One region of the Halobacillus sp. ACCC02827 genome, then DNA from elsewhere that is predicted to be linked to it. Evidence: riboswitches for the same ligand, from Rfam matches in the RefSeq annotation. Region 1 holds a riboswitch; the other holds the start of a gene.
The links. A riboswitch is a leader RNA that binds a small molecule or an ion and turns the genes downstream of it on or off. The one in region 1 is predicted to bind FMN.
Positions count from the first base shown of each region.

Region 2: another riboswitch for FMN. It lies ahead of ribD (bifunctional diaminohydroxyphosphoribosylaminopyrimidine deaminase/5-amino-6-(5-phosphoribosylamino)uracil reductase RibD); the one in region 1 lies ahead of QRD89_RS13460 (ECF transporter S component).

Region 1 is NZ_CP128168.1:2,538,961-2,542,819, forward strand. Features, by position in the region: gene QRD89_RS13445 (1,4-dihydroxy-2-naphthoate polyprenyltransferase) at 1-501, shown strand, start outside; gene QRD89_RS13450 (hotdog fold thioesterase) at 634-1,029, shown strand; gene QRD89_RS13455 (TraR/DksA C4-type zinc finger protein) at 1,064-1,441, shown strand; gene QRD89_RS13460 (ECF transporter S component) at 1,470-2,063, opposite strand; FMN riboswitch at 2,230-2,374, opposite strand; gene QRD89_RS13465 (hypothetical protein) at 2,500-2,871, opposite strand; gene QRD89_RS13470 (ferritin) at 3,115-3,606, opposite strand; gene QRD89_RS13475 (GNAT family N-acetyltransferase) at 3,687-3,859, shown strand, end outside.
Region 2 is NZ_CP128168.1:3,277,222-3,281,080, reverse strand. Features, by position in the region: gene QRD89_RS17355 (glycoside hydrolase family 13 protein) at 1-783, opposite strand, end outside; gene QRD89_RS17350 (hypothetical protein) at 1,034-1,549, shown strand; FMN riboswitch at 1,620-1,769, shown strand; gene ribD (bifunctional diaminohydroxyphosphoribosylaminopyrimidine deaminase/5-amino-6-(5-phosphoribosylamino)uracil reductase RibD) at 1,900-2,991, shown strand; gene ribE (riboflavin synthase) at 2,997-3,647, shown strand; gene QRD89_RS17335 (bifunctional 3,4-dihydroxy-2-butanone-4-phosphate synthase/GTP cyclohydrolase II) at 3,660-3,859, shown strand, end outside.

The DNA of each region.
Region 1 (3,859 bases):
CCCTATCCGATCGCCTACAGTCCATTCGGAGAAATCACGGCAGGCTTTTTCATGGGCACGGTCATCATCGGAATCAGTTACTTCATACAGACGGCTGCGGTGACTTGGGACGTCGTAATTGTGTCCATTCCGGTTGCTATTTTTGTTGGATCTATTCTGCTTACCAACAACATCCGCGACCGTGTCGGTGATGCGAAGAACGGACGAAGAACACTGGCTATTCTGTTCGGCCATCAAGGTTCGATCCGATTCCTGACGGCCCTGTTCTTTATTGCCTACGCCCTTACCGTCGTGCTTATCTTCGCAGGTCTTCTGCCGCTGTGGTCCTTTATCACTTTCCTTAGTTTGATTAAAGGCCGGCAAGCCATACAGGGATTTGTAGGAAAGAGCGAGCCTCTCGAGATGATGCCGGGCATGGTTGCTACAGCCAAAACGAATACGATATATGGATTCCTGCTCGGACTGTCCATGCTTCTACAAATTTATATCCCGATCGGATGATTATGAAAAGTTTGAATGTGCCATGCATTACGTTCGCTGCACATTCCAGGAAAAGGATGGACCGCCTCCATCCTTTTTTCTATAGGTTTGAGCGTTTGGATAATGGGAATAATACACAAAGGACGGGATGTTATGAATCAAGAAATGATGAAGAATACATTGATGGAAACGCTTGGAATGGAAGTCGTGAAGGCTTCGAAAGAGGAAGTTATCATGACGATGCCTGCAGACAGCCGTACCCACCAACCAATGGGTTTCCTTCATGGAGGAGCCAATGTTGCTCTTGCGGAAAGCGCAGCAAGTATTGGAGCGTTTCTGAACGTCGATCCGGAAAAGCAGCAAGTATTCGGCCTTGAAATCAATGCAAATCATATGAAGAGTATCCGGAGCGGCTTCGTCACCGCCCGTGCAACCCCTGCCCATATCGGCAGGACCACGATGGTTTGGGAAATCAGAATGGAAAACGAACAAGGGGATACTGTCTGCCTGTCCCGATGCACGATCGGTGTCGTCCCGGCGAAGAAATAACTCGCTTTCATTTACAGGGAGGAGAGAATAGATCATGACAGAAGAAAAGAAACAGGAACTCAAGCAGCGATTGCTCGAAATGAAAGAAGAAGCGGAACAACAAATGGAAGAATATAAAAATGACCGTACGAAAGAGGACTATCCAAATGACAGTACCGGGGAGATTTCAAGCGTAGCCGATCATCCCGGCGACCTAGGAACGGATCAGTTTGAACGGTCTAAAGAGCAGACATTTTACGAGCAGGCAAGAGAAAAGCTGATGGATGCTGAGGATGCCTTGCAGCGGATGGAAGAAGGCACGTATGGGAAGAGTGAAAAATCCGGCAAGCCGATTCCTGAAGAGCGACTCGAAGTCATGCCTGCCGCACGCTACACCATTGAAGAACAGGAAGAAATGGAAAAAGAAAAATAAAAGAGCGCCCCTTCGGGCGCTCTTTTTCTTATGCTGCGGAGGATTGTATCCGTTTCTGCTCCAGCCAAGGTTTCAGCTTAATGAACAGCGGAACGAACAAAGCTCCGATAATGATTCCTTTCAAGGCATTGAACGGCAGAATACCTGCAAGAACGGTCGCCCATTTTACCTGAGCAGACATCGTCTCCCAACCCATGAACCAGCTGTAAGCAGGCAGGACGAGGAAATAATTCAATACGCTCATTCCAAGCGCCATAATTACGGCGCTGAACACCAAGCCGGAAACTAACGATTTCGTGGTCTTGAATTTATGGTAGATCATCGCGACAGGTGCAACGAACAAGACACCGGCGGCAAAGTTTGCTACGACGCCGACGGGATCTCCGGCACCGGTATAAATGAGATAAAGTAAATTCTTCAGCCCCTCCACTATTATACCTGCGGCAGGCGTAAACAGTATGCCTGCAATCAACGCAGGAACATCACTGAAATCCACCTTTAAATAAGGCGGCAGGAACGGCAAAGGAAAATTTAAAAACATGAGTACCATCGAAATACTTCCGAATAAAGCTAAAATGACTAACTTGAGCAACTTGGATGATTGACCTGTATAAGGATTCATCATCGATCTCCCCCTTCATCTTGTCGTCGGTTCACATCCCAGATGAAGGTTGAACGGTACTTCCGTGTGTCCAATAAAAAACCCCTAAGCGCTATATGCTTAAGGGAGTACAGATTGTCCACAGGAAATAGAGGGCAGGTTCAAAAAAACCTCTCCTCATTCCGCTCGACATCTTCTCCCATCCAGACTTTAACTGTCGGTTCTGGACTCTCACCAGATCAGCCGCAGGAAGAACCTGCGGGTCACGGACTCTAGGTATCTATGCACCTATTACCGTCGGTCGGGAATTACACCCTGCCCCGAAGATGGAACCGATATGATATTGTATCCTCATTGTAGTCAAAATGTGATGATATCGCAAGTTAGAAGTTCTGCGTCTGATTAATTTCGACGCATCCCGGACTAAGTCCGTCTCCTCTCTCCGCTCTGCCTGCTTTCATCCTATCCTTCTTACTTTCCTTATAATTCTATTAAAAAAAAGATGCATGAAGAGAATAATCATGAAATAGATCCCGACGTTAACAAAGAAAGGAAGGACATTCAGGTTTGTAATTCTCTCCATTTCCAGTCCGAATTTATAAGGGAACGGCGGCGAGAGCTTCGATGGATTCTGCGTAACGAAAGGGAAAGGAAACCCCAATTCCACCCCACCTTCCCTTGCGTGCTCCAAATACGTTCTATACTGCTGTTCATCTTCTACATATACTCCACTAAAATCTGCACTTATTAAGGTAAGCAATACAGCTGGAATGAATGTAAAGAAATATTTCATAGTTACCACCAATTTTCCCATCCGAAATTTGCTCAAGGCAACGCATCCTTCTTGCAGACCTGACGCTTTACTGCGCGTAATCATTAAGAGTTTTAGCCAATCCATTTCCAAGCACACCCATATAAAGGTAACATTTTCCTAATAAAAAAGGAAGAGAAGGCAAAAAAAAACGAGCCTGGATGATTCGCTCCATCCGACCCGTAACGTGAGAGCGCCCTACGATAGATCTTCGCGCTTCTTTCTGCGTTACCAAATCCCCCTACATTACCGAGCTGTTTTTCACCCTGCTGCCTGCCTTTGCCCAAGCTCTTGATCTAAAAGTAAAAGCGCAGAGGAATTGTTTTGGGCCAGTGATAAGCGATCCACTATCGTTTGAGCCTGAGCCTCTTCATCTATCTGTTCCCGGAGAAAATCTTGAATAATGACAGCCGCCTGTGGGTCCACCTGGACGGCATAATTGTAGGCTTGTCTGTAGGAATTAGTAACAAACTGCTCATGTTCCAAAACTTTTTGGAAGGTTTCCAGGGGCGTTCCATATTCACTGGGCTGGGCCGGAATATTGGATAATTGAACGGTACCATTCTTGTCACTCATATATTGGATCAATTTCAATAAATGGGTTCGTTCCTCATCAGACTGAAGCTGCAGCCAATGAGCCATGCCCGTATAATTCTCTCTTGCCATATAGGCAGACATGGCAAGATAAAGGGTCGTTGATACTTGTTCAATTTCAATGAGTCGGTTGAACAGCTTCTGCATCTCCTCATTCATACAATCTCCTCCTCTTTGAAAACTCATTCCATGATATGCTGAAGGTGGGAGGAATATTTAGGTTTGTAAGGAGAGATTAGATGAATATACAAATGCGACAAGGAACGATCGATGATCTTCCAGCAGTTAAAGAGATTATCCGATCTGCTCAGCTGAAGCTTGCAGCCTCAGGATCACCGCAGTGGTCCGGTGAGGATGCTCCATCGGAGGCAAGGCTTAGAACGGATATGGAAGATGGAAATAATTATGTTTT
Region 2 (3,859 bases), 740 kb from region 1:
GCTGACTCCGTTCGCTTCTCCAACGGTCATGACGTCGTAATTCGAATAGGTTTCCTCCTTGAATTCTTGAAGGAACTCGTGGATACCTTCCTGATTCATATGCATATCAAAGGAGGAGACGTACTTCTCTTTCTTTGGATTCGGCATATCAGGAAACCCCGGCCGCTTCTTGATATGGCTGATTGCATCAATGCGGAAACCGTCGATCCCTTTCTCGAGCCACCAGTTGACCGTATCGTAGAGCGCCTTCCTTACTTCGGCGTTCTCCCAGTTCAAATCCGGCTGCTTTGTAGAGAAAACGTGAAGGTAGTACTGCTCCGTCTTTTCATCCCATTCCCACGCCGATCCATCAAAAATACTCTCCCAGTTGTTCGGCTCGCTTCCTTCTTTCCCATCCTTCCAAATATACCAGTCGCGTTTTGGATTGTCTTTCGACTGCCTTGATTCCATAAACCAAGGGTGTTCATCGCTCGTATGGTTCAAAACCAAATCAATGATCAGCTTCATCCCGCGTTGGTGGACTTCCTCCAATAGACGGTCAAAATCATCCATCGTACCGAATTCTTCAAGAATATCCTGGTAATCAGAAATATCATAACCGTTGTCGTCTTTCGGAGATTTGTACATTGGACAAATCCAAATAAAATCGATGCCCATTTCTTTCAAATAGTCGAGCCGGTCGATCATTCCCTGTAAATCACCGATGCCGTCCCCGTTCGAATCCTGAAAGCTCCGCGGGTACACCTGGTAACCAACCGCTTCTTTCCACCAAACACGCTCCATAACCATCGCTCCATTTCTTTAGGAAATAAAATTATTAATGCAATCGATTGCATGACGAAGGATATCTATATAGTACTGATTATATAGAAAAATCAAAAAACATCCACTTTAAGATAAGCCTTTTTGTGCAAACGTTTTCTTTTATTTGTATCCTAATCGAATATCTTTCGATTTACAATAGGGAGAGGTGTGAAACTTATTACATGATGCAAGCGTAAGCAATAAGAGAGAATACCGGGAGGGTGATTTGATGCGCGGGTACAAAATTGCTAAGGATAAGGAACGACGTGGCATCTGTGTAAGTAATGATTGTGGAGAAGTGATCGGTGAAATTTATAAAACTTCCAAAAGAGGCTTGGAAAAGGAGAATAATTTTCTTTTTTCCTTTCGTTCTCAGGAGGTTTCTTTCGGTATTCAGAAGGGACGCATCCTTTTTGCTGCGTATCGTTATTCCATCTCAGGCATGGAATTCATCTTTAAAGACAACCCCTTGAAAAGTCTGCTTTATTTCTGTGTGGAAGGGGAGGTACGGGGAGACGCCGTAAAGCTGGAGGAGAACTGGAATAAGGAAATAGAAGTAAAAACAAAAAAGAAAGAGCTGGCGGTTATTCGTCCTTTTACATGGAAGACGGGGGCGGATCTGTCGGTTTCTGAGGATGTCACTGAAGAGTCCTTCTTGTTTCCCCTGATTGTGCTAACGTATTTTTTATATAAGGTGTATAAGGACGAAACAGCATTCATCGACGGACTGATCGAATGGATGTAAGGGGTTGTCAGACGTAAGGATTGCGAATTTTGTTCGTTTCCGTTATATTTAAAGTGTTCAAATCGAATAAGAGAACCTTCGGGGTCGGGTGAAAATCCCAGCCGGCGGTAAAGAGCAGCTGCTCCAAGCCCGCGACGGAAAGTCAGTGTTAAGCACGGCTTTCCCTGATTTGGTGAAAATCCAAAGCCGACAGTTAAAGTCTGGATGGGAGAAGGTTGTAGGAACGTAATGGTACATTTCTTGAGTTAAGTGTACCCTTTGTTTGCTGTACGCAAAAAAAATTACGTTAACGACCCTGGAGAAGTATGTCTTCTTCAGGGTCTTTTTTTTCAAAAATCGGAGGGATGCAGATGGAACGCGACGAGAAATATATGTCTATGGCTGTGGAAATGGCGAGCAGCACGGTAGGGCAGACGAGCCCTAACCCTTCCGTAGCGGCTGTTGTGGTGAAAGATAACCAAGTTGTCGGCGTAGGTGTCCACGTCAAAGCAGGTGAAGCCCATGCAGAGGTGCATGCGCTGCGAATGGCCGGGGAAAAGGCGGATGGCGCAGAGATCTATGTGACGCTTGAGCCGTGCAGTCATCACGGGCGCACGCCTCCTTGTGCACAAGCTGTCATAGATGCGGGAATCAGACGTGTCATCATTGCATCCCACGACCCCAATCCGAGAGTGTCAGGAAGAGGAATAGAGATGATGAGAGCACATGGCCTGGAAGTAGAAATGGGTGTGCTGAAAGCGGAAGCCGACAAGCTGAACCGCGCTTTCTTCCATTCCATCCAGACAGGAATGCCTTATGTCCGGTTGAAATCAGCCATGAGCCTCGATGGAAAGATTGCAACATCGACAGGCGAGAGTCAGTGGATTACGGGCGAGAAAGCACGTGCTGACGGGCATCGATACCGCCACCTTTCGGACGCTATTCTCGTCGGCATCAATACAGTACTGATGGATAATCCAAAGCTGACAACAAGAATGGAAGGGCAGGGTTCCCATCCCGTTCGGATTGTCATGGATACACATTTGAGGATTCCTCCATCGTCGCAGTTAATTCAAAACGGCGAGGCGCCTACATGGATCTTTACTCTGGAGAACGATCAAAAGAAGAAAGACTTGCTCGAAGAACAGGATCATGTGGAAGTCATTCGAATGGAAGGCTCGACTATTGCCGTCGATGATGTGCTTCGCTATCTTGGAAAGAAGCGGATTACTTCCCTTCTGGTAGAAGGCGGGGCGACTATAGCGGATGCTTTCGTCCGTGCCGGGAAAGTAGATGAAACAGTAACCTATATCGCACCGAAGCTGATCGGCGGCAGAGAGGCGCTGACCCCTGTCGGAGGCAAAGGGATCCAGCAATTGAAGAACGTCCAGTCGTTTGAAGTGATCTTGACGGAAATACTGGGAGACGATGTCAAAGTCGTATCTGTGAAAAAAGGAGAGTAGAAACAATGTTTACAGGAATCGTTGAAGAAATAGGAACGATGAAATCCGTAAAGAATAAGACGGAAGCGTTGGAAGTGACGGTCGAAGCAGATGTGGTAGTAAAAGATGTCCAGCTTGGAGACAGTATCTCGGTAAACGGCGTCTGCCTTACTGTGACAGGCTTTACGGATAAAACCGTAACCTTCGATGTCATGCCGGAAACCTACCGAGCGACGAATATTCACGAATTAAAACAGGGGAGTCCGGTGAATCTCGAGCGCGCCATGGCTGCCGGCGGGCGGTTCGGCGGCCATCTAGTTTCCGGACACATTGATGGAACGGGCACCATCGTTTCCAAGAAGCCGGAGTCGAATGCTGTTTATTATGAGATTGAACTTCCGGACGAACTCATTCATTATTTCGTATATAAAGGATCGATTGCAGTCGATGGTACATCTTTGACGGTCTTCGGTGTCTCAGAGAACAAGGTGACGATATCCTTGATTCCTCATACGGTCGAGCATACAGTTCTCGGCGGGAAGGACCGCGGGGACCGAGTGAATATAGAATGTGACATGATCGGTAAGTACGTAGCCCATTTTCTAGGGGCAGAAAAGAAGCATGAACAAGCGGCTGGTATGTCGCAACAATTTCTTAAAGATAACGGATTTGCATAAGGGGTGAAAACTATGTTTGATTCCATAGAAAAAGCATTGGAAGATTTGAAAGCGGGGAAAGTCGTCATCGTTTGTGACGACGAGGACCGTGAAAATGAAGGAGACTTTATCGGAATTGCAGAACATGCGACTCCTGAGATGATCAATTTCATGATCAAATACGGCCGGGGTCTCGTCTGTGCTCCGGTGACGGAAGCGTTGGCTTCTGATCT